One region of the Streptomyces sp. NPDC046925 genome, then DNA from elsewhere that is predicted to be linked to it. Evidence: riboswitches for the same ligand, from Rfam matches in the RefSeq annotation. Region 1 holds a riboswitch; each other region holds the start of a gene.
What was found. A riboswitch is a leader RNA that binds a small molecule or an ion and turns the genes downstream of it on or off. The one in region 1 is predicted to bind cobalamin.
Positions count from the first base shown of each region.

Region 2: linked by a shared signal. The riboswitch ahead of ABZ906_RS16310 (prenyltransferase/squalene oxidase repeat-containing protein) and the one ahead of ABZ906_RS32720 (ABC transporter substrate-binding protein) in region 1 are both predicted to bind cobalamin.
Region 3: linked by a shared signal. The riboswitch ahead of metE (5-methyltetrahydropteroyltriglutamate--homocysteine S-methyltransferase) and the one ahead of ABZ906_RS32720 (ABC transporter substrate-binding protein) in region 1 are both predicted to bind cobalamin.

Region 1 is NZ_JBEYWZ010000010.1:151,236-161,474, forward strand. It holds gene ABZ906_RS32715 (ABC transporter permease) at 1-826, opposite strand, end outside; gene ABZ906_RS32720 (ABC transporter substrate-binding protein) at 828-2,390, opposite strand; cobalamin riboswitch at 2,443-2,572, opposite strand; gene ABZ906_RS32725 (hypothetical protein) at 2,788-2,916, shown strand; gene ABZ906_RS32730 (Gfo/Idh/MocA family oxidoreductase) at 3,026-3,952, opposite strand; gene ABZ906_RS32735 (ROK family protein) at 4,015-5,214, opposite strand; gene ABZ906_RS32740 (carbohydrate ABC transporter permease) at 5,273-6,139, opposite strand; gene ABZ906_RS32745 (sugar ABC transporter permease) at 6,154-7,188, opposite strand; gene ABZ906_RS32750 (extracellular solute-binding protein) at 7,311-8,720, opposite strand; gene ABZ906_RS32755 (zinc-binding alcohol dehydrogenase) at 8,896-9,942, shown strand; gene ABZ906_RS32760 (sugar phosphate isomerase/epimerase family protein) at 9,952-10,239, shown strand, end outside.
Region 2 is NZ_JBEYWZ010000003.1:676,788-687,026, forward strand. It holds gene ABZ906_RS16295 (ferredoxin) at 1-201, opposite strand, end outside; gene ABZ906_RS16300 (aldehyde dehydrogenase) at 201-1,667, opposite strand; gene ABZ906_RS16305 (MBL fold metallo-hydrolase) at 1,852-2,901, shown strand; cobalamin riboswitch at 3,002-3,136, shown strand; gene ABZ906_RS16310 (prenyltransferase/squalene oxidase repeat-containing protein) at 3,262-4,482, shown strand; gene ABZ906_RS16315 (SCO2322 family protein) at 4,479-5,153, shown strand; gene ABZ906_RS16320 (energy-coupling factor transporter transmembrane component T) at 5,162-6,331, shown strand; gene ABZ906_RS16325 (ATP-binding cassette domain-containing protein) at 6,328-8,004, shown strand; gene ABZ906_RS16330 (ECF transporter S component) at 8,001-8,846, shown strand; gene ABZ906_RS16335 (transglycosylase SLT domain-containing protein) at 9,190-9,645, shown strand; gene ABZ906_RS16340 (steroid 3-ketoacyl-CoA thiolase) at 9,732-10,239, opposite strand, start outside.
Region 3 is NZ_JBEYWZ010000009.1:26,709-36,947, forward strand. It holds gene ABZ906_RS30395 (endonuclease/exonuclease/phosphatase family protein) at 1-1,036, opposite strand, end outside; gene ABZ906_RS30400 (hypothetical protein) at 1,178-1,306, opposite strand; gene ABZ906_RS30405 (hypothetical protein) at 1,599-1,826, shown strand; gene metE (5-methyltetrahydropteroyltriglutamate--homocysteine S-methyltransferase) at 1,936-4,257, opposite strand; cobalamin riboswitch at 4,420-4,636, opposite strand; partial or broken gene ABZ906_RS30415 (short-chain fatty acyl-CoA regulator family protein) at 4,686-4,802, shown strand; cobalamin riboswitch at 4,913-5,111, shown strand; gene ABZ906_RS30420 (energy-coupling factor ABC transporter permease) at 5,141-5,863, shown strand; gene ABZ906_RS30425 (energy-coupling factor ABC transporter substrate-binding protein) at 5,863-6,273, shown strand; gene cbiQ (cobalt ECF transporter T component CbiQ) at 6,280-7,029, shown strand; gene ABZ906_RS30435 (ATP-binding cassette domain-containing protein) at 7,026-7,895, shown strand; gene ABZ906_RS30440 (MFS transporter) at 7,884-9,242, opposite strand; gene ABZ906_RS30445 (ABC transporter permease subunit) at 9,263-10,239, opposite strand, start outside.

The sequences.
Region 1 (10,239 bases):
TCTGCACCGCCTCGACGAAGCCGCTGCCCAGGCCGCGGAATCCGAACACCGCCTCCACGAGGACGGCGCCGCCGAGCAGTCCCTCCACGCACCGGGCGTACTGCTGCGCGGCGGGGCCCAGTGCGTTGGGCAGCACGTGGCGCAGCACCACCGTGCGCTCCCGCATGCCGAGCAGCCGCAGGTGCTCGGCGACAGGACCGTGCCGCTGGGCCGCCACACCCACGCGGATCTGGCGTGCCAGATCACACAGGTGGCGTGCGGTCAGCACGGCGACGGGCAGCACCAGTACGGCAGGCTGCGCACGGAGCGCGGCCGTGTCCATGCCGACGGCGGTGGCGGGCAGCAGCCCGGCGGCGAGCGACACCGAGGCGACCAGGAGCAGCCCGAGCACGAACTCCGGGACGGCGTGCAGCAGGACGGCGGCGGCGTTCAGCGTCCGGTCGGTGCGGCTGCCCTCACGGAGCCCGGAGAAGGTGCCCAGGAGCGGCGCCAGCACGGTGACGAGGAGCAGCGCGGGCACGCCCACGAGGAGCGTCACCCCGGCACGGCGGCCGATGTCGTCGCCCACGGGCAGCCCGGTGGTCAGGGAGTGCCCGAGGTCGCCGGTGAGCAGGCGGCCGAGCCAGTGCCAGAAGCGGGTCCAGGCCGGTTCGTCGAGACCCAACTGTGTGCGCAGGGCCGCTACTTGCTCGGGTGTGCCGAGTTCACCGCGCAGGACGTCGGCGGTGTCGCCGGGCAGGAGCGAGCCGACGGCGAACACCGCCACCAGGACGACCAGACACTGGACCAGCGCAAGGAGTGAGCGCCGCAGGATGTAGGCGCGCACCTCAGCCGATGCGGACCCGGTCGAAGCGGGCCCAGTCGTGCGAGTTCGGCGGTGCCGCACGCAGGCCGCGTACGGACGCGTCGACGGCGTCGTTGGCGTCGGAGAACGCCCACACCAGCAGTCCCGATGCGTCGCGGGCGATCTTCTGGGCCCGGGCGAGCAGGCTCAGCCGGTCCTGCTCGTCGCGGGTGGTGCGGGCCCGCTCGAGCAGCGTGTCGAACTTCTTCGAGGCGTACTGCGTCTGGTTGCGGGCCGCTCCGCCGCGCACCCGCTGTTGCAGGAAGTCGGAGACGGGCAGCGTGGAGGTGGTGTTGAAGGCGGCGACGCCCTTCGTCTTGATCTCGGAGAAGTACGTGCTGGACGCGCGGGTGTTGGCGCTCAGCTTCAGCCCGACCTCGCGCAGCTGGCGCGCCATCAGGTCAGCGGCCGGCTCCCAGGCGGCGTCGACGGAGCTGGTCTCCACAGTGATGTGCAGCCCCTCGGCCCCTGCCGCCTTCACCAGCCTGCGCGCCTCGCCGACATCCCGTGCCCGCGGCTCGAGGTCGTCCGGGTAGCCGCGCAGGCCCATGCCGAACAGGTCGTTGCCGCTCTCGCCGTGGCCGGCCAGCGCGATGCGTACCAGGGCCGCCCGGTCGATGCCGAGCTGCACGGCCCGTACCAGGCGCGGATCGTCGAACGGTTCGCGTCCGGTGCGCAGGAGGAGTTGCTGCGCGGTCGCCCGCTTGGCCGTCAGGAGCCGGGTCGAGCCCTCCTTCTTGAGGCGTTCCACGGAGGATCCGGCCATGTCGGCGGCGTAGTGCACCTGCCCGGAGAGCAGCGCGTTGAGCCGCGCCGCCTCGTCGTTCGCCGGGACGATTTCGAGCTCGGCGATGTGCGGGGCACCGTCCCAGTGGTCCGCCCAGCGGCGGTAGCGGGCGGTGCCTCCGGGGGTGAACGACACATAGGTGAAGGGGCCGGAGCCGACGGGCTTGCGGAAGTCCTTCGTCCCCTCGGGGATGATCTCGGTGCCGGGTCCGGCGAGGACGGTGGGAAACTCGAAGTTCGGCGCCTTCAGCCGGAAGACCACGGAGCGTTCGCCGTCGGCCTTACTGGCGGCGAAGTCGATCGAGGAGAGCAGCACTTGGGAGGGCGAGCCGGTGGCGGGGTCGGCGGCCCGGCGGTAGCTGTAGAGGACGTCCTTCGCGGTGACGGGCCTGCCGTCGTGGAAGTGCGCCCCGCGCAGGCGTATGCGCCACCGGGTGCCCGAGGCGTCGCTCTCCCAGGACTCCGCGAGCCGCGCTCGGACCGACATGTCGTCCGCGTACGTACCGAGCGTGTCGTACAGGGCCTTGGCGCGGGCCTGGTCGACGAAGTTGGGGGCGACGTGGGGGTCGAGGGTTTCCCGGGAGCCGCCGGCCGTGAACGCCGCGCGGAACCGGTCGCTTCCACCCCCGTCCTTCCCGTCTGCGCCGCAGCCGGTGAGCAGGCCGGACGCGGTCAGTGCCAGGGCTCCTCCGGCGGCCAGCACCCCTCGTCTGCCGGGCTGTGGCCGCTGCTCGGGCTCCGTGCGGGCATGCGTGAGCACAGTCGATCCTCTCCGGGGTGTCCTCGCCCCTGCAGTCAGACCGGCGACGGGTCAGTCTCCTGACTCCCGGATCGTCGCTCGCCTCCGCCTTCCCGCCCGCGTCAGCGGACAGTGGCGTGCAGGAGGATCGCTCCCCGGTCACAGTGGCGGGACCGCGCCGGACTCACACCGGCTTCCTGGTTCCCGTCGCCTCGTGTGCTCATTGTTGCGTACGAGGCGACGGAGCAGGCCCCCCGGGCGTGTGGAGCGGAGCTGCCCGGACCTCAGGTGAGATAGTCGACGGATCGGCGGATTCCACCCCCGACGACCACGAACCAGACGCCGATCCACCCGCCCCGAACCCGAGGAGCCACCCGGTGGATGACCTCACACAGCGGCTCGCCCCACGGTGCCGCCCATGATCCCGTTCGCCCTGTACCTCCCCGGATCAGGCGCCCTCCCGCGATGGGTACAGATCACGGTCGCCGTCGTGGTCATCGGCGCGATGGCCACCCGCATCTGGCTGTTCCTGCGCCGCCGGAAGTGAAGGGTGCGGGCACAGCTTCCGGACGACGCCGGGGCGGTTGTGGAAGGGGTCGTCTTCGCGCGGCGTGGTGATGCTGCCCGATGGCAGGCCACCTCGGGGTCTCCGACCGTCAGCCCTCCGCCGCCCACGCCAAAAGCTGCTGGATGCGCAGGCCCCGGCGGGCGTCGATCGGCGTGGAGCGGTTGGCGCGTACCGCGTGTGCGAATTCTCGGCGCAGCACGGGCCAGCATTCCTCGTGGTCCAGTTCCGCCGTGTCGTAGACGAGTTCGTCGCCGGGGCCGAGCAGTTCCACCCGGGTGCGGGCCCGCGGAAGCCGTACGGAGCCCGAGAGCGAGGCCTGGCTCACCGCGCCGTTCTCGTGTTCGCAGGTCAGCTCGGTCCAGCGGCGCGGGTCTCCGGTGGAGCGTACGGAGGTGATGGGGCCGACAGCGGTGTCGAGGAGATCGAGGAGGTGCGGGCCAAGGTCGAGCAGTGCGCCGTGCTCCATGCGCCAGGCGGTGGCGAAGTCCCCGCCCAGGAAGGCGCCGTGGAGGTAGCAGGAGCGGGCGCCGGTGACCTCCACGTGCCGCGCCGCTTCCAGGAAGGCGCGGGTGGCCGGGTGATAGCGCTTGGTGAGGACGAGTTGGGAGACCACGCCCGCTTCCTCGACCGCGTCCGCCACACGCCGCGCCCCGGCGAGATCCGGGGCCAGGGGCTTTTCGAGCAGCAGCGCCTTGCCGGCCTTCGCGGCGCGGGGCGCCAACTCGGCCTGGACGGCGGGGGGTACGGCGAAGGCGACGGCCTCGCAGTGGTCGAGGAGTTCGTCGAAGCTCGCGGCGACGGCCGCACCGTAGGGCGCCGCGGTCTCGGCCGCCGCTTCCGGGCGGCGGGCCCACACGGCGGCCAGCGTCGTCTCGGGTCCGGCGGCCAGCATCCGCGCATGCATGACGCGCGCCCACGGCCCGGCACCGACCAGGCCGACCCTCACCGGCGCGGGCGAACCGGCGGCGGAGTCGGCGGGCTCGGCGGGCGAAGGGCGGGAGCTGCTGTCGCTCATGGGGTCTCCGTTCAAGCGTGTGCTTGCGCTTGTGCGTAGTGCGTAGGTGGTGGTGTCGTCGGTCAGGGCGTCGACGCGTCCAGTCGTGCGTCCGCGCGATCCGGCGAGTAGAGGTGTTCCACGACCATCTCGCCCGCGCCCATCAGGCCTGCCCGGTCCCCCAGTTGTGCGGTGACCACGTTCAGGTTGGCCGTGGTGCGGGGCATGGCGCGCTGGTAGAGCAGTTCGCGTACGCCGGTCATGAAGGGGGCTCCGGCGAGGTCGCCTGCGAGCATCAGGACGCCGGGGTTGAGCAGGGTGACCACGGTGGCAAGCACCTCCCCGACGCGCTGGCCCGCCTCCCTGGCCAGGCGGATGGCGTCGGGCTGGCCGTCGGCCAGGTGCTGGTGCACGCCCGAACCGGACGTGGTGGGAATGCCGAGCGCGGAGAGCTGTCCGGCCAGGGCGCGTCCGCTGGCGACCGCGGCGAGGCAGCCGTAGGAGCCGCACATGCACAGCGCGTCGGGCCGGTCGTGCAGCCGGATGTGGCCGATGTCGCCGGCGCCGCCGTCGATGCCGCGGTAGACCTCGTCGCCGACGACAACTCCCGCGCCGATACCGGTCGATGCCTTGATGAGCAGGAACGCGGCGCAGTCCGCATGGCCCGCGCGGTGCTCGGCGTACGCCATGAGGTTGGCGTCGTTGTCGACCAGGACGGGCACCGGGCCGGGTTCCAGCGAGGCGCCGACCTGCTCCGCGTACGCCGCCTGCATCTGTTCCCGGATGGGGAAGCGGTCCCAGCCCGGCATGATCGGCGGTTGGATGACCTGGCCGAGCTCGAAGTCGACGGGGCCGGGGACGGACATGCCGATCCCCGCCACCTTGCCCGGCTCGGTCCCGGCTTCGGCGAGCAGGGGCAGGAACCAGCCGGCCAGGGTGTCGATGACCTTGGCGGGCCCGTCGGTGACGAGGACGGGTCCCGAGGTCTCGGCCAGTACGTCACCGGCCAGGTCGAGGACGGCGGCCCGTGCGTGCCGGGTCTCCAGGTCCACGGCCAGGACCACCGCGTGCGAGGCGTCGAACTCCAGGAGGGCGGAGGGCCGTCCGCCGGTGGAGGCACCGGCGGTGTCGCGCAGCCAGCCCGCGCCGAAGAGCTGGTCGAGGCGCAGGCCCACGGTCGATCGCGACAGACCGGTGGCGCGCAGGAGTTCGCTGCGTGTGGTGGCCTCGCCGCTGCGGATGAGCTGCAGCAGGTGGCCCGGGCTTGCTTGGCTCGCCGGCATCATTTCCCCGTCTCTGGATTCTCGCGGGACCGCGGGAGCCCGCGGGAGCCCGTACCCGTCAACTCTTGTCGGCGCCGCTGGTCAGGCCCTCGGTCAACAGGCGTTCCGCGGCGAAGAACAGAAGTATCACGGGGATGGTCAGGACCACGGACCCGGCCATGAGCACGGTCTTGGAGACCTCGATGCCGTTGGACAGTTGGGCGAGGCCCAGCGAGACCGTCCACTTCTCGGGGTCGGCCGCGAGGAAGAGCAGCGCGAAGAGGAACTCGTTCCAGGCAATCATGAACACATACAGGCCGGTTGCCATCAGGGAGGGCACGGCCAGCGGCAGGATCACCTTGCGCAGGGCCTGGAGGCGCGAGCAGCCGTCGAGGGCGGCTGCTTCCTCGATGGAGTACGGGATGGTCACGAAGTAGTTCTTCAGCATGTAGATCGAGACGGGCACGGTCTGTGCGACGTACACGATGGCCAGGCCCGCGAGGCTGGAGGAGAGTCCCAGCTTCGCGAACATCACGAAGAGCGGCACGGCGAGCAGCGTCGCCGGGAACATGTAGACCGCGAGGAACATCGCGCTGATCTGGCGGTTGCCGAAGAACTTCAGGCGGCTGATGGCGTAGGCGCCGGGCACGGCGGCGATGAGGGTGAGGGCGACGGTGCCGAGCGAGACGAGTGCCGAGTTGAGCAGCAGCTGAAGGAATCCCTGTCCGCCTTCGGACTGGGGTTTCATGACGTTCTCGTAGGTGCTGAGGGTGAACTCCTTCGCGGAGACCCACAGGGAGCCGGGGTCGAGCAGGAGGGAGTCGATGGACTTCACCGACAGGAGCACCATGTAGTAGAAGGGCACGATCGTGATCACCGCGAGGAAGGCGATGACGACCCACCGCAGGACGCCGAAGAGGCGCTCCTCGAACTGGGTGCGTGTCATGGAAAGCGGCGACATCACGACTCCTCCTGGACCTTCTTGCCGAAGAACTTGAAGTACAGGCCGAGCAGCACCATGAGGACGGCGGCGAGGACCAGGGCCTGGGCGGCCGCGGCGCCGACGTCGTAGCGCGAGGTGAGGAAGTCGTAGACCCGCACCGCTGCGACCTCGGTGCCCGCTCCGCCGTTGGTGAGCAGGTAGACGTCGTCGAATTTGTTGAACGTCATGATGAAGCGCAGGACGCACAGCAGGGCCATGACCGGCATCAGCTGGGGCAGCAGGATGTGCCGGAAGCGCTGGAGGGGCGTGGCGCCGTCGACCTTGGCGGCTTCCTCCAGGCCGCCTGGTACGGCATGGAGCCGGGCGAGGATGAAGAGGAAGGCGAAGGGGAAGTAGCGCCAGGTCTCGAAGGCGATGACGGTGAGCAGGGCCAGCGGGATGTCGAAGTGCGCGCCGAGGAAGCTGACTTCGTACTCGCGGGTGGAGAGGAACGCGATCGGGTCGTCCCAGCCGAAGAGGGAGCGGCCCCATTCGTTGACGATGCCGTACTGGGGGCTGAGGGCGACCTCCCAGACGAAGGCGACGGCGACGACGGGTGCGACGTAGGGCAGGAGCATCACGCCGCGCAGCAGTCCGCGTCCGCGGAAGGGGGTGCGCAGGGCGAGCGCCGCGATCAGGCCGAGGACGACGGAGCCCAGGGTGGCGCCGACGGTGTAGACGAGGGTCGTGGAGAGGCTGGACCAGAAGCCGGCCGAGCTGAAGACCTGGGTGAAGTTGTCCAGGGTCCAGTTGCCGAGCAGGCCCATGTCCTGGATGTCGACGAGCTTGGCGTTCTGGAAGGCGAGCAGCACCGTCCACAGGATCGGCAGGATCACGACGACGAGCACGACCACGAAGGTGGGGGTGACGAAGGCGAGTCCGGCGCGGTTCTCGCGGCCGGTGGCGCTCGGCGGGCGGGACTTCTTGCGCTGCCGCCGCTCGTCGGCCGGTGGCGGCTCGGGCGTGGTGGCTGCGGTGCGGCGCTTCGTCGCGCCGCTCTGGGCAGTGCTCATGGGTCAGTACCTCGGTGTGCCTGGGTGCGGGCCGCCGGCTGGGGGCGGCTGTCGGTGGGGCGGCTGAGGGTGATGGCTGGGGGCGGGGCGGCTGCCGGTGGGGTGGCGGTTCATGGCCGCGGCTAGCGGAGGGATTTCTGCAGGGCGGCCACTTCGTCGCGGGCCTCGCGTGCCGCCTCTTGCGGGGAGCTCTGGCCGCTGGTCATGGAGCCGATGGCCTTGGGTACGGGCAGTTCGCCGTTGGTCGCGCCGACGAGGGCTCCCTCGCCCTGGCTGATGCCCCAGCGGCGCATGTTGCTGACGCCGTCGGCGAGCTGGTCGAGGAGCTGGTCGGAGAAGGCCTGGTTCATGGGCTCGCGGCGGTCGACGCCGATGTCGCTGGAGCGCCAGGCGTCCAGGTACTTGTCGGGGTCGTCCGCGGTGCCGCCGCGGACCGGGATCTTGCCTTCGGGGGCCATGTCGAACCAGTCCTCGTAGCCGGCGCCCATCATGTACTCGATGAACTGGCGTGATGCGTCGCTCTCCGCGGTCTTGGTGGTGACCCAGGAGGTGATCTCGCCGAACTGGGCGGGCTTCTTGCCCGCCGGGCCGCCGAGCGCGGTGGTGATGCCGGTGTTGTCGGCCAGGAACTTGCGGTCCCCCCGGCACTCGGCGCAGCTGGGCAGGGCGTCCTTGCGCAGTCCCGCGAGTTCGTCGAGGAGGAAGGACGACCAGATGACCATGGACGACTTGCCCGCGAAGTAGGTGGCGCGGGTGGAGTCCACGGTCTGGGTGCCGGGCGGGCCGTACTGGTCCGCGAGGGTGGCGTACGTCTTGAAGGCGGTGGCGCACTGCGGCGAGTCGAGGTCGACCTGCCGCTTGCCGTCGACCAGCTGGCAGTCGTTGGCCAGGGCCAGGCCTTCGAAGCTCTGCTGGGTGAACACGTCGCTGGGGTCGGTGGCGGCGGAGATGCCGTCGCGGCCCTTGGTAGTGAGGTCCTTCGCGGCCTTGAGCAGGCTCTGGTAGGTGTCGGGTGCCGGCAGGTCGGCCTGCTTCAGCTGGTCCTTGCGATAGGCGAGGAGCTGGAGCCAGGCGTCGGAGGGGACACCGAGCCGGGTGGCGCCGTCGGAGGTGAGGTCGAGGGCGTTGGCGTTGAACGTGGAGCGGCCGAGCTTCTTGACGATCTGGCGGGGGATGTCGGTGTTGAGCAGGCCGTTGCTGTACATCTGCCAGGTCTGGCCCATCGGGGCCGCGCCGATGACGTCGGGGAGCTTGCCGGAGGCGGCGGCGGACATGATCAGCTGAGGCATCTGGGCCTCGTCGACGCCGACCAGATCGACCTTGATGCCGGTCTTCTTCTCGAAGCGGTCGATGATCTTCTCGGTGGCGTCGACGCGCGGGGTCAGGTTCTCCTGCGACCACACGGTGATGTGCCGGTCGGCCTTGGCCGGTCCGCTCTGGCTGTCACCGGCGCAGCCGGCCAGTGCCGCCATTCCCAGTGCCGCCGCGAGACCTGAGGCGATCACCTTCGATCGGCCGGTCCTCATGCGCATGTTCAGTCCTCATCGACTCGCCGACTTATGTCTACTGGGCACACATCTCAGCACCTCTTTTGCTTGTTGACAAGACATAAGTTCGGGATAGTCTCGACGTATCCGGTGGTCGCGGCGCCCCGCAGCGCCCCGGATCCCAGCTCTCACCACACTCCCGAGCCCTCGGAGCCTTTTCGTGGAACGCGTCGTCCAATTCACCGGCCCCCGTCAGGTCGAGGTGGCCGAGCACGCCAGTGCCCCGCTGCCCGCCGGACATCTGCGGGTCCGCACCCTCTACTCGGGCATCTCCGCCGGCACCGAACTCACCGCCTACCGCGGCACCAACCCGTACCTGACCCGCACCTGGGACCCCGAGGCCCGGCTGTTCCGCGACGGCGCCGCCGGCATCGAATACCCCGTCGTGGGCTGGGGGTACTCCGAGGTCGGCGAGGTCACCGAGGTCTCCCCCGAACTGGTCGGCACGCCCGCCATACCCGCCGTCGGCGACTTGGTGTGGGGCATCTGGGGCCACCGCAGCGAGGGCATCGTCCCCGCCGAACGCATGGCGGGCCACACCCTGCCGGCCGGCCTCGCACCCCTCGCCGGATCCTTCGCCCGTGTCGGCGCCATCGCCTACAACGCGGTCCTGTCCGCCGACATCCACCTGGGCGAGGACGTCGCCGTCTTCGGGCAGGGCGTCATCGGCCTGATCACCACCCGGCTCGCCCAGCTCAACGGCGCCCGCGTCACCGCGGTCGACGCCATCGACGGACGCCTCGACACAGCGCTGAAGTACGGCGCCCACAGCACCCTGAACGCCCGCACCGACGCGGTCGCCGAGCAGATCCGCGAGGCCACCGCCGGAGCGGGCGCCGACGTCGCCATCGAGATCAGCGGCGTCCACCCCGCCCTCCAGGAGGCGCTGCGCTGCGTCACCGTCGGCGGCCGCGTGGTGGCCTCCGGCTTCTACCAGGGAGACGGCATCGGGCTGCGGCTCGGCGACGAATTCCACCACAACCGCGCCCAGTTGATCTGCTCCCAGATCGGCGGCGTGCCCCCGCAGCTGTCGCACCGCTGGAGCGTGGAACGCCTCCAGCAGACCTTCCTGCGCCTGGTCGCCGAAGGCCAGGTCGACGTCGAGTCCCTGGTCAGCCATGTCATCCCGGTCGCCGACGCGGCCGACGCGTACGTCCTTCTTGATGAGCGCCCCGCGGACGCTCTTCAGGTCGTCCTGGAATTCTGAGAGGCCCCCGTGTTCAAGACCGCCGCACAGGAACAACTGCTCCCGGGCGACACCCTTCAGCAGAAGTGGGAGTTCGCGCAGGCCGCCGGCTACGACGCCATCGAGCTGCGTGCCAAGGGAGACCTCCACTTCGCGTCCCGGCTGCCCGAGCTGAAGCAGGCCCTCGCCGACGGCGTCGTGATGCCCACCGTCTGCGTCGAGATGCTGCACTTCTTCGGCGCCTTCGACCCCGACCTGCGCCGTGACGCCATCGAGCAGATGAAGTCCCAGCTCACCGTGATCGCCGAGATCGGCGGC
Region 2 (10,239 bases), on a different contig from region 1:
TCCGGACAGCGTGATCGTGATCGCCTCGACCGGACATCCCTCGGCCGCTTCGAGCACCTTCTCGTTGGCGTCGGTCTCGGGCTCCGCGGGGTGCGACTGGCGGGCGGAGTCGAGCGAGAACCCGCCCGGCGCCGTGATCACGCACATCCCGGAGCCGATGCAGACGGACCGGTCCACCTCGACGTGCCAGCGGTCACCCATCAGGCACCCGCCCCCTCGTACCCGGCGGGGAGGTGGATCATCTTGTGCTCGAAGTACTCGCCGTACCCCTCGGGCCCGAACTCCCGCCCCAGGCCGGAGTTCTTGTAGCCGCCGAACGGTCCGAGCATGTCGAGGCTGAAGGTGTTCACGGAGTACGTTCCGGTGCGCACCTGCCGGGCGATGTCGATGCCGCGCTCCGTGTCCGCCGTCCAGACGCTGCCGCTGAGGCCGTAGTCGGAGTCGTTGGCGATCTTCACGGCCTCGCTCTCGTCGCCGTACGGGAGCAGGCAGATGACCGGGCCGAAGATCTCCTCGCGGGCCACGCGCATCGAGTTGTCCACGCCGCCCAGGAGCGTCGGCTCGACGTACCAGCCCTCGTCGAGTCCGGGCGGACGGCCGCCGCCCGTGAGGATCTTGGCGCCTTCCTCCTGGCCGATGCGGATGTAGTCGAGGGAGCGCTGCTGCTGTCGCTGCGCGACGAGCGGGCCGAGTTCGGTGGCAGGGTCGAGCGGGTCGCCGACCTTGAGCGCACCGGCCGCGGCGGCGAAGGCGTCGGCGAACTCGTCGTGGCGCGAGCGGGGCACGAGGATGCGGGTCTGGGCGACGCACGCCTGGCCGTTGATCATCCAGGCGAAGGGGACGATGCCGGCCACCGCGGAGGCCGCGTCCGCGTCCGGCAGGATCACGGCGGCGGATTTGCCGCCCAGCTCCAGGGTCACGCGCGTGAGGTTGCGGGCCGCGACCTCCATGACGCGCTTGCCCGCGCCGACGGAGCCGGTGAAGGACACTTTGTCGATGCCGGGATGCCCGACGAGGTACTCGCTCACCTCGCGGTCGGCCGAGATGATCGAGAGCACGCCCGGCGGCAGCCCCGCCTCGGTGGCGATCTCGGCGAGTATGTAGGCGTCGAGCGGCGCCTCGGGCGAGGTCTTGAGGATCACCGGGCAGCCGGCGAGCAGCGCGGGCGCGAGCTTGGCCGCGGCGGTGAACTGCGGGACGTTCCACGGCACGACGGCCGCCACGACGCCGACCGGCTCGCGCCGGACGAGGATCTTGCCGAGCGCTCCGTCGCGCTCCTCCTCGTAGGTGAAGTTCCGCGCGACGGTGAGCGCCGAGTCCCAGACCATCATCGCGGCGAGGGCCTGCACCATGATGCTGGAGGTGTACGGGGTGCCGTTCTCGGAGCTGATGACACGGGCGATCTCCTCGTGCCGTACGGCGAACGCGTCCTTGATCTTTGTGATGACCTCCATCCGCTCGTCGAGCGTCATCCGGGGCCATGGGCCGTCGTCGAAGGCCTTGCGCGCGGTGGCGACGGCCCGGTCGACGTCGGCGGGCGCGGCGTGCGGCACGCGCGCGAAGACCTGGCCGGTGTGCGGCGAGATCACCTCGATGACGTCCTTGCCGAGGGGGTCCACCAGCTCCCCGCCGATGAAAAGCTGCCCGTGTTCCACGATCTCGGTCATGGCTGACTGCCTCCTGCGGGATTCCGCCTGCGCGGCACGCTTTCTGACACTGTTTCAGAACTGATACCAGTTCTAGTTCCACTAGTCCACGGAGGGCAAGACTCAAGTAGCCTGACGAAAAGGTCGACTTGGGCGATCATTGGAACTAGTTCTAGTTGCGGACGAGAGAAGAAGAGGGCGCCCGATGACGCAGGTGACCGAACCGCAGGTGACCGAGCACGGCGGGGGCGTGTGGAGCATCAAGGTCCCGATCCCCGACAACCCCCTGGGCTTCACCCTCGTCCATCTCCTGGACACCGACGCGGGCCCCGTCCTCATCGACACGGGCTGGGACGACCCCACGTCCTGGGACGCGCTCGCCACCGGCCTCGCCGCCTGCGGCACGTCCGCCGACGCGGTGCACGGCGTCGTCATCACCCACCACCACCCCGACCACCACGGCCTCTCGGCCAAGGTCCGCGAGGCATCGGGCGCGTGGATCGCGATGCACGAGGCGGACGCGTCGGTCGTACGCCGCACGCGGACCGGGCCGCCCGCGCGCTGGTTCGACTACATGGCGGAGAAGCTGACGGCCGCGGGCGCCCCCGCCGACCATCTGGCCCCGCTGCTCGCCGCACGTGACGCGGGCCGCGCGCCCCGCCTGCCGGGCCTGGCCGCCGCGCTCCCCGACCGCGACATCACGCCGGGCGAACTGCTCGAACTACCGGGACGCAGGCTCCGCGCGATCTGGACCCCCGGCCACACGCCGGGCCACGTCTGCCTGCACCTGGAGGAGGAGCACCCGGCGCGGCTGCCCGGGCACGGGCGGCTGTTCTCCGGCGACCATCTGCTCCCCGGCATCACCCCGCACATCGGCCTGTACGAGGACCCCGACGACGACACGGTCACCGACCCCCTGGGCGACTACATCGACTCCCTGGAGCGCATCGGCCGCCTGGGCGCCGCCGAGGTGCTGCCCGCCCACCAGTACGCGTTCACGGACGCCCCGGCCCGCGTCCGGGAGATCCTGGCCCACCACGAGGAGCGCCTCACCGACCTGCTCGCCCTCCTCGCCGAACCCCTCACCCCCTGGCAACTCGCCGAGCGGATGGAGTGGAACCGCCCCTGGGACCAGATCCGCTACGGCTCGCGCAACATCGCCGTCTCCGAGGCCGAGGCACACGTACGGCGCCTGGTGAAGCTGGGCCGCGCGGAGGCGGTGGGCAACGATCCGGTGCGGTACCGGGCGGTGTGACCTTCACGGCGGGCCGTGCGACCTCCGCGGCGGGCCGTGTGGCCTCCGCGGGGAGCCGGTGCGGCCTTCGGGCGGGGGCGGGCAGCCCGGGCCGCTGCCCTACGGGCCGGTAGAGTGGGCTCGTCGTCATCATGCCCGTACAGGGGGAAGCCGGTGCGAATCCGGCGCTGACCCGCAACCGTATGCCGCACCCGCGCGGTAAGCCGGAATGCCCGGTACGGAACATGACCGGCTCGCGTCATCGGAACCGCCGATGACCGGCACCGTCGAGGTATACGGAGCCGGAGCCGCCCGGTGCCCGTGCCCAGCTACGCGCCCGTGCTGCCTCCGCTCCCCGCAGGGAGAGGCACCCGCCGCATCATGAACGTTCGCCGCAGCGCAGCGGTCCTGGCCGCCGTCGCCGTGTTCGGTTCGGTCGCCGCCCCGGCCGCCTTCGCGGACACCGCGTCCCCGTCGCCCTCCGCCAAGCTGCCCTCCGGCCTCTACGGCGACAGCGACCCCAAGTTCGACGGGGTGTTCCGGCAGTCGTACGCCCTGCTCGCCCAGGACTCGGCCGGTGTGAAGCCCGCCGCCAAGGCCGTCGACTGGCTGACGGGGCAGCAGTGCGCGAGCGGCGGTTTCGCCGCGTTCCGGGCCGACGCGGGCGAGCCGTGCGACTCCAAGACCATGGTCGACAGCAACTCGACCGCCGCCGCCGTGCAGGCGCTCGGCGCGCTCGGGGGCCAGGACAAGACCGTCAAGAAGAGCGTCGACTGGCTGAAGTCGGTGCAGAACGGCGACGGCGGCTGGGGCTACAACCCCGGCATGGACTCCGACGCCAACTCCACCGGCATCGTCATCGGCGCCCTGACCGCCGCGGGCCAGAAGCCGCAGTCGGTGAAGTCGCAGGATGGCAAGTCCGCGTACGACGCGCTGCCCGCGCTCTCCATGAGCTGCGACAAGGACGGCGGCGCCTTCGGCCTCGCGGACGTCAAGACCGGCAAGCTCTCGCCGAACGCGGACGCCACGGCGGCCGGTGTCCTCGGCGGCCACGGCAAGGGTCTGGTCGTCGACGAGGCGAAGAAGGAAGCCGCCGCCCCCAAGTGCGAGAAGGCCAAGACCGCCGAGCAGGCCGCGTCGAACGGCACGGGCTACCTCCTGAAGACCCTCGCCGAGGGCGACGACCACCTGATGTCCTCGCTGCCCGGCGCCAAGAACATGCCCGACCTCGGCAACACCGCGGACTCCGTGCTCGCGCTCGCCGCGGCCGGTCAGCCGGAGCAGGCGAAGAAGTCGGCCGAGTGGCTGTCGAAGAACTCCGCACAGTGGGCAGAGAAGTCCGGCCCCGCCGCCTACTCCCAGCTGATCTTCGCCGCCCACGCCGCGGGCATGGACCCGCGTGACTTCGGCGGCGCCGACCTCGTCAAGCAGCTCAACGCGCAGGGTCCCGCCCCGCAGGCTGCCGAGAAGGGCGACGAGAAGAAGGACAGCGACGACGACGGCAGCGGCGTCAGCATCTGGTGGATCATCGGCGTCGGCATGGTCGCCGGTATCGGCATCGGCTTCCTGTACAGCGGCAACAAGAAGAAGCAGCAGCTGTGACGCGGGGTCGCGCGCGGTGCGGGCGCCTGCTGGTCGGGGCGCTCGTCGCCGCCCTGCTCGGTGTCCTCGCCGCCGCCCCCGCACAGGCCGCCGGTTACCGCTACTGGTCCTTCTGGGACCGGGACGGCTCCTCGTGGGCGTACGCGAGCCAGGGGCCGAGCACCGCACGCCCCGACGACGGGTCCGTGCAGGGCTTCCGGTTCTCCGTGTCCGAGGACTCCAAGGACGCCGCGAAGCCGCGCGGCGCCGCCGACTTCGACACGATCTGCGCCAAGACCCCCGCCAAGGACGACCGCAAGCGGATCGCCCTAGTCATCGACTTCGGCACGGCCGCTGACGCCCCCGACGGCGAGACCCCGCAGCAGCGGCGTACCGCCTGCGCGCTGATCGCGGACGACGCGACGAGCGCGGACGCCCTCGCCGCGGTCGCCGGTCCGCTGCGCTACGACAGCAACGCCCTGCTGTGCGCCATCGCCGGCTACCCGAAGTCGGGCTGCGGCGAGCAGGTCGCGGGCAACGGAGAGCCCCAGAAGAAGAAGTCGGCCGCGAGCGAGGCAGGCGACAAGGAGGGCGGCTCCGGCGGCCCCTCCGTCGGCCTGATCGCGGGCGTCGCCGCCGTCGCCCTGCTCGGCGTGGCCGCCCTCTGGCAGGCACGCCGCCGACGCGGCTGAACCGCGCCATGAACGATCACCCGAGCACCGCTCCCGGTGCGCTGCGCAGGCGCCTGGCCCCCGAAGCGCACCGGAGCAACGCGCTGCACCCGGGCGCCTGGTGGGTATGGGCGCTCGGCCTCGGCGTCGCGGCGTCCCGCACCACCAATCCCCTGCTGCTCGGACTGCTCATCGGGGTCGCGGGCTATGTCGTCGCGGCCCGCAGGACGTCCGCCCCGTGGGCGCGGTCGTACGGCGCCTTCGTGAAGCTGGGTCTGGTCGTGATCGCGATCCGGCTCGTCTTCGCCGTCGTGCTCGGCTCCCCCATTCCTGGTTCGCACGTCGTCGTGACGCTGCCCGAAGTGCCGTTGCCCGACTGGGCGAAGGGCGTGCGGATCGGCGGCCGGGTGACGGCCGAGGGGCTGCTCTTCGCGCTCTACGACGGGGTGCGCCTCGCCGGGCTCCTCATCTGCGTGGGCGCCGCCAACGCCCTCGCGAGTCCGGCCCGGCTGCTCAAGTCGCTGCCGGGCGCGCTGTACGAGGTGGGGGTCGCCATCGTCGTGGCGATGACGTTCGCACCGAACCTGATCATGGACGTGCAGCGTCTGCGTGCCGCGCGGCGCCTTCGCGGGCGGGCGGACAAGGGCATCCGGGGGCTGCTCCAGGTCGGCCTGCCCGTCCTCGAGGGCGCCCTCGAACGGTCGGTCGCGCTGGCCGCCGCGATGGACGCGCGCGGCTTCGGCCGCAGCGCGCCGGTGCCCGCCGGGGTGCGCAGGGCGACCGCGGTACTGACCCTCGGCGGTCTGATGGGCGTCTGCGCGGGTACGTACGGACTGCTCACCGCGGGCGGCACGGGCTACGGCCTGCCGGTGCTTGCCGCCGGGCTGCTCGCGGCCCTCGCGGGACTGCGCCTGGGCGGGCGGCGCTCCGTGCGCACCCGCTACCGGCCCGACCCCTGGGGCGTGCGTGCCTGGCTCGTCGCCGGGTCGGGGGTCGCGGTGGCGGGCCTGATGATCTGGGCCGCCTCGTACGACGCGTCCGCCCTGCACCCCGGTGTCGTTCCCCTGACGGCGCCGACGCTGCCGCTGTGGCCCGCGGCCGCCGTACTCATCGGCCTGCTGCCCGCCTTCGTGGCACCGGTGCCCGCCGATTGTGCCGCCCCCGTTCATTCCCCCCCGCGTGCCGAGGAGCCCTCATGATCCGCTTCGAGGATGTCTCCGTGACGTACGAAGGGGCCGCCGGGCCCACCGTGCGCGGGGTCGATCTCGCCGTGCCCGAGGGCGAGCTCGTGCTCCTCGTCGGGCCTTCCGGGGTCGGCAAGTCGACGCTGCTCGGCACGGTGAGCGGGCTCGTGCCGCACTTCACCGGGGGCACCCTGCGGGGGCGGGTGACGGTGGCGGGGCGCGACACCCGTACCCACAAGCCGCGTGAACTCGCCGACGTCGTCGGCACGGTGGGCCAGGACCCGCTGTCGCACTTCGTGACGGACACGGTCGAGGACGAGCTCGCGTACGGCATGGAGTCGCTGGGCCTCTCCCCCGACGTGATGCGCCGCCGGGTCGAGGAGACACTGGACCTCCTCGGCCTCGCCGATCTGCGCGACCGCCCCATCGCCACGCTCTCCGGCGGCCAGCAGCAGCGCGTCGCGATCGGCTCGGTGCTCACACCGCACCCCGAGGTCCTCGTCCTCGACGAACCGACGTCGGCGCTCGACCCGGCCGCCGCCGAGGAAGTCCTCGCCGTACTCCAGCGGCTCGTGCACGACCTGGGCACGACGGTCCTGATGGCCGAGCACCGCCTTGAGCGGGTCGTGCAGTACGCGGACCAGGTGCTGCTGCTGGCGGCGCCCGGCGAGGCGCCCGTGCTCGGAGACCCCGCCTCGCTGATGGCGGTCTCTCCGGTCTACCCGCCGGTGGTGGGCCTGGGCCGCCTCGCGGGCTGGTCGCCGCTGCCGCTGACGGTGCGGGACGCCCGGCGCAGGGCGGGGGCGCTGCGGGAGCGGCTGACCGGCCCGGCTCCCGCCGTGACCGAGCCGCGCGAGGCACCTCCGGCGACGCGCAGGTCCGTCCTGCGCAGACGTACGAAGACGGAATCCCCGGAGGCGGCCGCCGCGAGCGTGTCGGGGCTTGCCGTCCGCCGGGGCCGCGTGGAGGCCCTGCGCCGCGTCGACCTCACCGTCCGCGCGGGCGAGACCGTGGCCCTGATGGGCCGCAACGGCGCCGGGAAGTCCACGCTCCTGTCCACACTGGTCGGCCTGCTCGAACCGGCGGCGGGCTCGGTCCGCGTCGGCGGCGCGGTTCCGCACCGCACGGGCCCGCGCGAGCTGATCCGCCATGTGGGCCTGGTCCCCCAGGAACCGCGCGACCTCCTCTACGCGGACACGGTGGCCGCCGAGTGCGCGGCGGCCGACCACGACGCGGCCGCGGAGCCCGGCACCTGCCGCGCGCTTGTGTCGGAGCTGCTCCCCGGCATCACGGACGACACCCACCCCCGTGACCTCTCGGAGGGCCAGCGCCTCACCCTGGCCCTCGCGGTCGTCCTGACGGCCCGCCCTCCTCTTCTCCTCCTGGACGAGCCGACCCGCGGCCTCGACTACGCGGCCAAGGCCCGCCTGGTCACGCTCCTGCGCGGACTTGCCGCCGAGGGCCATGCGATCGTCCTGGCCACGCACGACGTGGAACTAGCGGCGGAACTGGCCCACCGGGTGGCGATCCTCGCCGACGGCGAGATCGTCGCGGACGGTCCCACCCCGGAGATCGTCGTCTCGTCCCCGTCCTTCGCCCCGCAGACCACCAAGATCCTCGCCCCGCAGAAGTGGCTGACGGTCACGGAGGTACGGGAGGCGCTGGAGGCCGGGGGCGATGCCGCGTGAGCCCCGCCGTACCCCGCCCCGCCGCCACCCGCCAGGCCCGCCCCATCCGCCTGGGCCCGCGCTCCGTCGGCGCCCTCGCGCTCGTCAGCGCGGTCGGCGTCGTGGCCTTCGGGTGGCCGCTCATCGCGGGCGGGGACTCGGGGCTGAGCGCACACGCCGGTGACGCGCCCTGGCTGTTCGCGGCCCTGCTGCCGCTGCTGCTCGCCGTCGTCGTGGCAACCATCGCCGATGTCGGGCTCGACGCGAAGGCCATCGCGATGCTCGGGGTGCTCGCCGCCGCCGGGGCGGCGCTGCGGCCGCTGGGTGCGGGGACGGCCGGGATCGAGCCGATGTTCTTCCTCATGGTGCTCAGCGGGCGGGTGCTCGGGCCGGGCTTCGGGTTCGTGCTGGGTGCCGTGTCCATGTTCGCCTCGGCGCTGCTCACCGGGGGCGTCGGCCCGTGGATGCCGTTCCAGATGCTGTCCATGGGGTGGGTCTGCATGGGCGCGGGGCTGCTTCCGGGCGCCGACACCCTTCGCGGCCGGCGCGAGCTGTGGCTGCTCGCCGCCTACGGAGCGGTCTCGTCCGTCCTGTACGGCACCGTCATGAATCTGCAGGGCTGGCCCTACCTCGGCGGCCTGGCGACCGGCGTCTCCTTCGTGCCCGGTGATCCGGTCGCCGAGAACCTGGGCCGCTTCATCGCGTACTGCCTGGCGACCTCGCTGGGCTGGGACCTGCCCCGCGCCGTGGTCACCGTCCTGCTGAGCCTGGCCCTCGGGCCCGCCGTACTGAAGGCGTTGCGCCGGGCCACGCGCCGGGCCGCCTTCGAGGCGCAGGTCACATTCGAGGGGCCCAAGGCGTAGGCAGCCGCCCGCTCTCCGTTACATGGAGCTGCCTTCGAGGTGAGGCGGCCCACAGGACTTAGGTCCTCTACGAAGGAGGGCCGTAGATCATCCGTCTTGGCGCGTACGCGTCAATATTGGCTCTGACCTGGGGATTGAGAGCCAGATCACATGAAGGACTTTTCGCCTTGATGCGACATCCACTAGTAAAAGGGGGCATTGCGGAGGCGTAACAGCCCTGCTTCTCTGGATCGAGTCGCACAGCGCCACAAGATCGAACACCGGCGCCGACGCAGCCCCCGAGCCACACCCCCGTGGCCCACGGCAGGCCCGCGACACCATGTCCCCCACGGAAGGTCACGCTTTGTCCGCCACGCTCATCCGCCGCATCGCCACCCCGAAGAAGGCCCTCACCGGTGCCGCCGTGGCCGTCGCCACGACCGGCATGGTGTTCAGCGCGGGCGCGGCCCAGGCCGCCGCCCCGTCCGAGGCGAAGGCCGCGGCTCCTGCCGCCGCCCACGCCGCGGCGCCCACCTCGGCGAAGGCGATCGCGAAGAAGATGATCCCGGACCCCGCGCAGTACAAGGCGTTCAGCAAGATCGTGGAGCACGAGAGCGGCTGGAACGCCACCGCCACGAACTCCTCCTCCGGCGCCTACGGCCTGGTCCAGGCGCTGCCCGCCTCGAAGATGGCTTCGGCGGGCTCGGACTGGAAGACCAACCCCGAGACCCAGATCAAGTGGGGCCTCGACTACATGAACGACCGCTACGGCAGCCCCGTCGGCGCGTGGAACCACTGGCAGGCCAACGGCTCGTACTGAGCCGCCGGAACTGCCTGCAGCACCCGAGAGCGGCCACCCCCGGACAGGGGGTGGCCGCTCTCGTCGTACGTGAGAAAGCCCGCGGCCTACAGCCGCTGAATGATCGTCCCCGTGGCCACCGCCCCGCCCGCGCACATCGTGATCAGCGCGAACTCCTTGTCGCGGCGCTCCAGTTCATGCAGGGCGGTGGTGATGAGGCGGGCCCCGGTCGCGCCGACCGGGTGGCCGATGGCGATCGCGCCGCCGTTCACGTTCACCTTCTCCAGGTCCTGCTCGAAGACCTGCGCCCAGCTCAGGACCACCGAGGCGAAGGCTTCGTTGATCTCCACGAGGTCGATGTCCTTCAGGGACATCCCCGCCTTGCCGAGGACCGCCCGCGTCGCGTCGATCGGCCCGTCCAGATGGAAGTGCGGATCGGCCCCCACGAGCGCCTGCGCGACGATCCGCGCGCGCGGCTTCAGCTTGAGCGCCCGCGCCATCCGCTTCGACGCCCACATGATCGCCGCCGCGCCGTCGGAGATCTGCGAGGAGTTGCCTGCGGTGTGCACGGCGGTCGGCATCACCGGTTTGAGGCGCTCAAGGCCCTCCATCGTC
Region 3 (10,239 bases), on a different contig from region 1:
GGATCTGGTCGATCCGTGTCACCGGGAACTTCGCCGGGTAGCTGAAGCCGAAGCCGTCCCCTGCCTCGTCCTGGGCCGAGTCCAGCCGTGAGGTGAGGCCGTCGAGCGCGCGGTCGTCCGTGGTGCCGTTCAGGTCGCCGAGCAGCACCGTCCGCTCGTTCGGCTCGGCGGCGACGGCCTCGGCGAGCGCCGTCGCGTTGCGGTCCCGGCCGCCGGTCGCGAAGCCGGTCCCGGGGACCACGCGCACGGACCCCAAGTGGGCCACGTACACCGCCAGCGGACCCTGGTCCGTGGCCACCGTGGTGCGCAGCGCCCGGCTGTCGGCCAGCCTGACGTCCTCCGGCTTGGTGTCCGCCAGCGGTCCGACATCCTGCTGGATGTCGACCGGCCGCGTCTTCGACAGCGGCAGCTTGCTCCACAGCCCGACCGTGCCCCCCATCGCGTGGTGCGGATATGCCTCGGCCAGCTCCTTCTCGTACGTGACCCGGGCTTCCGGGGTGATCTCCTCGAGGGCCAGTACGTCGGCACCGGAGGCAACCAGGTCGCGGGCCGTGCCGACCGGGTCGGGGTTGTCGGCGCCGACGTTGTGGCTGGCCACGGTGAGGTCGGCGGCCGGGTGCGATTTGTCGCCGAGCAGTCCGCCGAAGAGGTTCAGCCACACCACGACCGGCATCAGGAGCGCGACCACCGCGGAGGCGGAGCGCCGCCACAGTGCACCGGCCAGCAGTACCGGGACGAACAGGCCGAACCACGGCAGGAACGACTCCACCAGGCTGCCGAGGCCCCCGCGGTCCGTGATCTGCGCGTGCAGCAGCATGAACAGGCCCAGCAGCAGCGCGAGCACCGCGAGCACCGGGCCGCGCTTCCACGGCTCCGGCCGGGTGGCGGCGCGGAGTGCCCGGCGGATGCGCGCCCGCCCACTCCCGGAGGCGGTGCCCCGGCGGCCGGCGCCGCCCTGCCCGGTCACTTCCGCGTCCTCGGGTTCCGGGCAGGGGCGGCGTACAGGCGCGGGCAGCGTTTGCTGGGTTCGGGTCATGCCACCACTCAAGACGGCAGGGTGTTGCGGGCACGTATGCCGTTTTCGATACACCGGCGATATGTGCCGACTCGCAGCGCCGACGACAGGCGAGACGGTGGTGCTCGCCGTCGAGAACACCGGCGAGCAGCGATCCCGTCCTCAGCCGAAGATGTCGTACGTCCGCCGGTAGAGCGCGTCGGTGCGGCCGCGTGCGTCGCGGTAGACGGTCTCCAGCGGTGGCGACCACCGGGACGCCCGCCGGGATGCCGGTGTGCCGGGCAGCCGCATCGGCGACCTCGCCCAGGACGTCGCCGGGCAGCACCAAGTCGACGAGCATGGCGCGCGGGATACCGGACTTGGCGAGCTCCGCGTCGCCCTCCGTCCACTGCCAGGTATCGGGGTCCTGGACGGCGTCCCTGCCCTGCCCGGCTCGATGCTCTCCCTCGGCTGTAACTGCACCGAACTGCCCTTGCAGGCTCAACCAGACGCGATGCAAGGGTGGTTCGGTCGCCTGGACGGGGGCATCCGGCAACCTATGACGATTCGTGATGAGCATCATGGCTCGCCCGGGATGGGCGAGATGGAACGAGGTACGCCGCAACGTCTCGCGGCGCGCAACCAGATGTGGACGCTCGCCTGGACCGCCCTGAGCGTCCTGCTCGCCATCTGGTCGCTGGCCTGGGCCGTTGGTGCGGCCAGGGGCAGCACGAACGCGTGGGCCTACTGCCTCGCCGGTCTCGTGCTGCTCGCCTGCGCGCTGTGGGCCCGCCGCTCAGCCATCCGCAACAGCCCGCCGCGCCACCTGTGAGACGCACGCCCTCACGTCCACCGCCGTGAAGGGCCCAGGGGCAGGGGAGCGGTCACGGAGCGGGGCGGCCGCTCGTCCCCGGATGGCCACCCCGCTCCGTGCGCTCGGGTCAGGACCCCGTAGGCAGCTCCGACCTCACCTCGCGTGCAGCCGCGACCAGGTTTTCCAGGGACGTCTTCGTTTCGGGCCAGGCGCGGGTCTTGAGGCCGCAGTCGGGGTTGACCCACAGGCGGTCGGCGGGGATGGCCTCCAGGCCCTTGCGCAGCAGGGCCGCCGCTTCCTCGGTGCTGGGTACGCGCGGGGAGTGGATGTCGTAGACGCCGGGGCCGGCCTCGCGGGGGTAGCCGTGCTCGGCCAGTTCGCGGGCGACCTGCATGTGGGAGCGGGCGGCCTCCAGGCTGATGACGTCGGCGTCGAGGTCGTCGATGGCCTGGACGATGTCGCCGAACTCGGCGTAGCACATGTGGGTGTGGATCTGGGTGTCCGGACGTACGCCGCTGGTGGTGAGGCGGAAGGATTCCGTGGCCCAGGCGAGGTACACGGCGTGGTCGGCGGTGCGCAGCGGGAGGGTTTCGCGCAGCGCGGGTTCGTCGACCTGGATGACCGAAGTGCCCGCTGATTCAAGGTCGTTGACCTCGTCGCGCAGGGCGAGGGCGACCTGGCGGGCGGTGTCGCCGAGCGGTTGGTCGTCGCGGACGAAGGACCAGGCGAGCATCGTGACGGGGCCGGTGAGCATGCCCTTGACGGGGCGTTCGGTGAGGGAGTTGGCGTACGAGGTCCAGCGCACCGTCATCGGCTCGGGGCGCGAGATGTCGCCGGCCAGGACCGGCGGGCGGACGTAGCGGGTGCCGTAGGACTGGACCCAGCCGTGCTGCGTGGCGAGGTAGCCGGTGAGCTGCTCGGCGAAGTACTGCACCATGTCGTTGCGCTCGGGCTCGCCGTGCACCAGGACGTCGATGCCCGCCTTCTCCTGGAAGGAGAGCACGTCCTGGATCTCGGCGCGGATCCGGTCCTCGTAGCCCGCCGTGTCGATGCGTCCGGCGCGCAGGTCGGCGCGGGCCGTGCGCAGTTCGGCGGTCTGCGGGAAGGAGCCGATGGTGGTCGTGGGCAGCTGCGGCAGGCCGAGGCGGGTCCGCTGGGCCGCCGCACGCTCCGGGTAGGCGTGCGCGCGCCGGGCATCGGCGTCGGTGACGGCGGCGACACGGGAGCGTACGGCCGGATCGTGGGTCAGGGCCGAGCCCGAGCGCGAGGCCAGATCGGCGCGGTTGGCGGAGAGTTCGGCCGTGATGGCGCCCGTCCCCTGCGCCAGGCCGCGGGCCAGCGTCGCGATCTCGGCGGTCTTCTGGTGGGCGAAGGCCAGCCAGCGGGCGATCTGCGGGTCGATGTCCCGTTCGGCGGTGGAGTCCAGCGGCACATGGAGCAGCGAGCAGGACGCGGAGACGTCGACCCGGTCGGCGAGACCCAGGAGCGTGCCCAGCGTGGACAGGGACGTCGACAGGTCGTTGATCCAGATGTTGCGGCCGTTGACGACGCCCGCGACAAGGCGCTTGCCGGGCAGACCGCCGACGGCGGCGAGGTCGTCGAGCTGTCCCGCGGCGGCCTCGGTGAAGTCCAGGGCGAGGCCCTCGACCGGCGCCTTGGCGAGCACCGGCAGCGCGTCGCCGAGCCTGCCGAAGTAGGAGGCGACCAGGAGTTGCGGACGGTCGGTGAGGGCGCCGAGGTCGCGGTAGGCGCGGGCGGCGGCGTTGAGCTCGGCCGGGGTGCGGTCCTGGACCAGGGCGGGCTCGTCGAGCTGCATCCATTCGGCACCGGCGGCGCGCAGATCGGCGAGAACCTCGGCGTACACGGGAAGGAGCCGGTCGAGCAGCGTGAGCGGCTCGAAGTCGGCGGCCGTGCCCGGCGCGGGCTTGGCGAGGAGCAGATAGGTGACCGGGCCGACGAGGACCGGCCGGGCGGCGAGGCTCAGCGCGAGGGCCTCCTTCAGCTCGGCGACCTGCTTGCCGGAGTCGGCGGTGAAGACGGTGTCGGGGCCGAGCTCCGGCACGAGGTAGTGGTAGTTGGTGTCGAACCACTTGGTCATTTCGAGCGGCGCCACGTCCCGGGTGCCGCGGGCCATCGCGAAATAGCCGTCGAGCCGGTCGGTGTCGAAGGCCTCGCGGTGGCGCGGGGGCACGGCGCCGACCATGACACTGGTGTCCAGGACATGGTCGTAGTACGAGAAGTCGCCGGTCGGCACTTCATGGATACCCGCGTCGGCCAGGTGCTGCCAGGTGGCCCCGCGCAGTCGGGCCGCGGTGTCCCGGAGGGCGTCGGCGGTGACGCGGCCCCTCCAGTAGCCCTCGACGGCCTTCTTCAGCTCCCGGTGGGGGCCCTGGCGGGGGTAGCCGTACACGGTGGACCGTGCCGCCGCGGCTGCGGACTTCGATGTCACGGAAATCTCCTTCGCGAGATGACTCCTGAGCATCCCGGTGATGGGACACGGACGCGAAGGGATGACGAACCGGGCGGACCCGACACGCGCCATGAGCGCGGTGCTCCGCCTGATCCGCACGCCGACCCGCCCACGAGGTCACCGGGATATCCGCACGTGAGGGATCACGTGCGGGCAACGGGCAGGTCTTCGGACTCGCGGGCACATCTGCCGGGGCAGATTCCTACTGGCCGTCGCTTCCCGGATCCGCCTGGATCCAGTGCGTATGACGGCGGTCGTTCCCACTCACCGCTGCGGGGCAGTCCCGGATTCCCACCGGGTTCCCTCTTGCGACGCGTCTGCCTGGCGGGCAGGGCGAACCAGCTGCACGGGCAACCCTAGAGGGCGGACGACCCGCCGAACAGTTCTGATCAGGTTCCGGACCGTGAGGTGAGACACGGTCCCCGGGCTGCGAGATCCGCCACGCCTCGCGGCTGGTCTACTCCGACGGACTCGACCTCGACAACGCGTCCTTCGCCGTGCCCATCGGCATGGGCTGCCGCCTGGAACACGGGGGCGCTCACGGGCCGGGGCACATGCGCTGACCAGGGGCGTACGCCCCGGTCGTGTGCGCTCGCGCGTGCCACAGGCGCGGGTGTTCCGCAAGTTGTCAGGAATTGCGGTTGCGCACTAGGGTCACCACGCCTTGGTGAACGGGAAATCCGGTGTGATGCCGGTGCGGCCCTCGCCACTGTGATCGGGAAGTCCGGCTCCAGCCCTCGCGGCAGCCACTGGGTACGCACGTACCCGGGAAGGCGGAGTCCGGTCGGTACGACCCGTCAGCCAGGAGACCGGCCAAGGCGCGTTGTCCATCCACGAGGTGCTGGAGAGGGTCTGCTTAGCCATGCACATAGCCGAGGGTTTCCTCCCACCGGCGCACGCGATCGCCTGGGGCGTAGCGTCCGCGCCGTTCGTCGTCCACGGAGTCCGCTCCCTGACCCGTGAGGTCAAGGAGCACCCCGAGAGCACTCTGCTCCTGGGTGCCTCCGGTGCCCTCACATTTGTCCTTTCCGCGCTGAAGATCCCTTCCGTGACGGGCAGTTGCTCGCACCCCACGGGAACCGGGCTCGGCGCGATCCTGTTCCGGCCGCCGATCATGACGGTGCTCGGCACGATCACGCTGCTCTTCCAGGCGCTGCTGCTCGCCCACGGCGGGCTCACCACGCTCGGCGCCAACGTCTTCTCCATGGCGATCGTCGGGCCATGGGCCGGATACGCCGTCTACCGCCTCCTGAAGCGGTACGACGTGCCGCTCATGGTCGCCGTGTTCTTCGGCGCGTTCGTCGCCGACCTGTCCACGTACTGCGTCACCAGCGTCCAGCTGGCCCTGGCGTTCCCCGACCCGAGCAGCGGATTCATCGGCGCCCTGGGCAAGTTCGGCGGCATCTTCGCCGTCACGCAGATCCCCCTCGCGGTCAGCGAGGGCCTGCTCACCGTCCTGGTGATGCGGCTGCTCGTGCAGTCCAGCAAGGGCGAGCTCACCCGGCTCGGCGTGCTGCTCCAGGGCAAGAAGACCGACAAGGGCAGCAAGACGGACACCAAGACGGAGACGGGGGCCAGCGCCTGATGAGCCGGAACGCGAAGATCAACACCCTGCTCCTGGTCATCGTCGCCGCGCTCGCGGCACTGCCGCTGGTGCTCGGCCTCGGAGATCACAAGAAGGAGCCGTTCACCGGGGCCGACGCCCAGGCCGAGACAGCGATCACCGAGATCAAGCCGGACTACGAGCCCTGGTTCTCGCCGCTGTACGAACCCCCGTCCGGGGAAGTCGAGTCGGCGCTCTTCGCCCTGCAGGCGGCCCTCGGCGCGGGCGTCCTCGCGTACTACTTCGGCCTGCGCAAGGGCCGCCGTCAGGGCGCCGAACAGGCACTGGCGCAGGAAGCGGACACGGAGCGGACGGCAACGGCGGAGCGGACGGCGGACAGGGAGCAGACGGCGGACACGGCGGGCAGCAGGCCCGGGTCCGAGCAGGTCTGAGCCCGCGTGCTGCCCATCGACGCGGCGGCGCACAGCAGTCGCTGGCGCCGCCGTCACCCCGTGGACAAGGCCGTGCTCGGGCTCGGCCTCACCGTCCTCGCCGTCTCCCTGCCGCCCTGGCCGGGTGCCGCCCTGGTACTGCTCGCCGCGCTCGCGGTGCTGCTCGGACCCGCCGGAGTGCCGCCGCGCAAACTGTGGCGCGCCTACCGCGTGCCGCTCGGCTTCTGCGTCACCGGCGCCCTGACCCTGATCGTCCAACTCGGCGGGCCCGAAGGGTTCGTCACGCTCGCCGACGGCGGCCCGGCGCGGGCGGGCGGTCTGCTCCTGCGCACATCGGCCGCCTCCCTCGGCGTCCTGCTCTTCGCCTTCACCACCCCCATGTCGGACCTGCTGCCCCGCCTGGTTAAAGCGGGCGTGCCGGCGCCGGTCGTGGACGTGGCCCTGGTCATGTACCGGATGAGCTTCCTGCTCCTGGACTCCATGAGCCGCATCCGGCAGGCGCAGGCCGCACGGCTCGGCCACACCACACGGGCCGCCACCTGGCGCTCCCTCGGCTCGCTCGGCGCCACCGCGTTCGTGCGGGCCTTCGACCGGGCGACCCGGCTGCAGGCCGGGCTCGCCGGACGCGGCTACGACGGAACGCTGCGAGTGCTCGTGCCCGAGGCCCGGATCTCCCGGAGCTTCGTGGCCGCGAGCGCGGCACTCCTCACGGGCCTCGCGGTCCTCACCCTCGTACTGGAAAGGCTTCTTCCATGAGCGAGCCAAGCGCTCCTCCTGCCGGGACGCTCGTCGCTCTGCGCGGCGCGTCCTACGCGTACGAGGACGGTCCCACCGTGCTCAGCGGTCTGGACTTCGACGTCACCGAGGGCCGCGCCCTCGCGCTCCTGGGGCGCAACGGCAGCGGCAAGACCACCCTCATGCGGCTGCTGAGCGGCGGACTCCGCCCCGACCAGGGCGGATTGGCCCTCGGGGGAGACCCCGTGACGTACGACCGCAAGGGTCTTACGCGGCTGCGCACCACCGTTCAGCTGGTCGTCCAGGACCCGGACGACCAACTGTTCGCCGCCTCGGTCGAGCAGGACGTGTCCTTCGGGCCGCTGAACCTGGGGCTGCCCGACGGCGAGGTCCGCGCCCGGGTCGCCGAGGCGCTTGCAGCGCTCGACATCAGCGCCCTGGCGGACCGCCCCACCCATCTGCTCTCCTACGGCCAGCGCAAGCGGACGGCCATCGCGGGCGCCGTGGCGATGCGCCCGCGCGTACTGATCCTCGACGAGCCGACCGCCGGGCTCGACCCCGACGGCCAGGAACGCCTCCTGACCACCCTCCAGGGCCTGCGGGACGCGGGGACGACCGTCGTCATGGCCACCCACGACGTCGATCTGGCCCTGCGCTGGGCCGATGACGCGGCGCTCCTCACCCCCTCGGGGGTGCGCACGGGACCGGTCGCCGAGATGCTGGCCCACCGGGACCTCCTCGCGCAGGCGGGCCTCACCCTGCCGTGGGGGATCGCCGTGGCCGAACTGCTGCGGACCAAGGGCCTGCTGGACGGCGCCGGGCCGCGCACCCCGGAGGAGCTGGCGGCCCTCGCCGCCCCGGCGCTGCCCGGTGCGTCAGGCGGCTGACGGGCCCGCGCTCGGTGTGCGGCCCGGCAGCAGAACCGTGGCCAGGAGGGGAATCGCGGCGAGCGCGAGCCACGGCGCCCAGGACGGCAGACCCGCGTCCAGGAGCGAGCCGGTCGCGGCACTGCCCGCGAGGACGATCAGGCCGGAGACCGAGGACAGGGCTCCGGTGTACAGGCCGAGCCTGCCGCCGGGCGCCAGATCGGGCACCCAGGCGCGGGCGGCCGGGGCGACCAGCATCTGCCCGAGCGTGAGCAGTACGACGAAGGCGGCGGCGGGCAGCAGCCCGGCGACACCGCTCCAGGCGGCCGGACGCGCGAGGGCCACGACGGCGAACCCCGCGGAGATGAGCACGAGACCGGCGACCATGGACCGGCGCTGGTCGAGCCGCCCCGCCGCCCAGTGGGTGACCGGCAGCTGCGTGGTCACCACGAGCAGCGAGGAGAGCGCGAAGAGCCAGGCCAGCGGCGCCTGTGATCCCGCGGCGCGCTCCACCTCCGCGGGCAGGGCGAGATAGAGCTGGTTGTACGCCAGGAGATAGGCGCCGTAGGCGGCGCAGACCGCCAGGAAGCGGCGGTTGCGCAGCATCTCGCGTGCGCCTCCCCGTACGCGGACCCGCTCCCGCCCCGGTATGTGCTGGGGCAGCAGCCACAGGTGCCCGGCCAGGACGAGGACGAAGACCCCGGCACCGGCCAGGCACACGGTGCGGAAGTCGACGGAGAGCAGCAGGGCGCCGAGGAGCGGGCCGAGGAACGCGCCGGCCTGGCCCGCCACGGTGAGCAGGGCCAGGATGCGGGTGCGCGGGCCGCGCCCCGACTCCTCCCAGAGCACCGCCTGCCGGGCTACCTCCGATTCCACGGCGGGCGAGAACAGGGCCGCGGCGAACCCGATCAGCAGGACCGCGCCGATGACCGACCAGGTCTGCTGCGCGTAGCCGAGCCAGGCGAAACCGGCGATCCGCAGCAGGCAGCCGGTCAGCACGACGGGCCGTACGCCGTACCGGTCGGTCAGGGCGCCGCCCACGACGAAGAGCCCTTGCTGGCTGAAGGTCCGCAGGCCGAGCACGAGCCCGACCAGCCAGCCCGCCATGCCGATCGCCGCGCCCAGATGCTCGGCCAGGAACGGCAGTACGGCGAAGAAGCCGATGTTGAAGGCCAGCTGGGTCAGGATCAGCAGGCGCAGCAAGGGGGAGAGGTTCGACCAGGTGCGTTCGCGGCGCGAGCGTTCCGCGGGCCGGGCCCGCAGCAGTTGACGCCGTACGCTCAGCCGTCCGCTCGGACGTCGGCTCGCTTGACCACTCAGCCGTCCGCTCGGCCGTCCGCCCGCTTGACCGCTCAGCCGCCCACTCATCCTCCCGCCCGGTCGACCGCTCACCGGGCGACCGTCCCCGCCGTGATCAGTTCCCGCTCCACAGGCCGCACGTCGGTCACGTCGGGCGCACCCTCGTGCCGGCGCCCGCGCCGCAGCCGGCGGGGAGTCCACACTCCGCCCGCCGCCGTGACCGCGAGGGCTCCCAGGAGGGCGAGCGCGGCCGCCGGGGCGAGCAGCGCCCAGGGAGCGCGTTCGGCGTAGGGCTGGTTCTCGGCGAGGAGGAGGCCCCACTCGGGGGACGGGGGCTGGGCCCCCAGGCCGAGGAAGCCGAGGGCGGCCAGGGCCAGCGCGACGGAGGGGAGCCGCAGCAGCGCGTGGCGGGTGACGGGCGGAAGAATCGCGGGCAGCAGATGGTGCCGGAGCTGGTGGCGGCGCCCCGCGCCCAGGCTCCGGGTCGCCGTCAGATGGAGGGTGGCGCGCTCTTGGAGGAGCAGCGCGGCGGTGTGGGCGGCCAGCGGAACCCAGGCGACGGTGGCCACCGCGATCGCGGGGGTGGCGGCACCACTGCCCGCGACACCGGCGACGAGGAGGCCCGCGAGGGTCGGCGGAACGGCGTTGAGCGTGTCGAGCAACGGGCCCGAGAACCGGGGCAGCAGGCCGAGCAGGACGCCGGCCAGCAGGGCGAAGGCGCTGATCCCCAGGGCCAGGGCGAGGGTGTGCAGGGCGCCGTGCCCGACCCTGGCAAGGACATCGCGGCCCAGGGCGTCGGTGCCGAACGGGTGCGCCCAGGACGGTGCCTGGAGCCGGGCCGCGGTGTCCAGGGCCAGGGGATCGTGGGCCAGGCCGATGAGGATGACGCCGAGGAGCAGCGCGCCGTAAAGGAGCGGCAGTCGGCTCGGCGCGGGCGGCGCCGGGCTGTGCAGGGTCGGCAGGGCGCCGTCACGCAGGGCCGGGCCGCTGGTGAGCCGGGCCGCGAGACGGAACAGGCCGCCCGCCGCGGCGGCGAGCAGGACGAGCGCGAGGGTGCCCGCCTGGA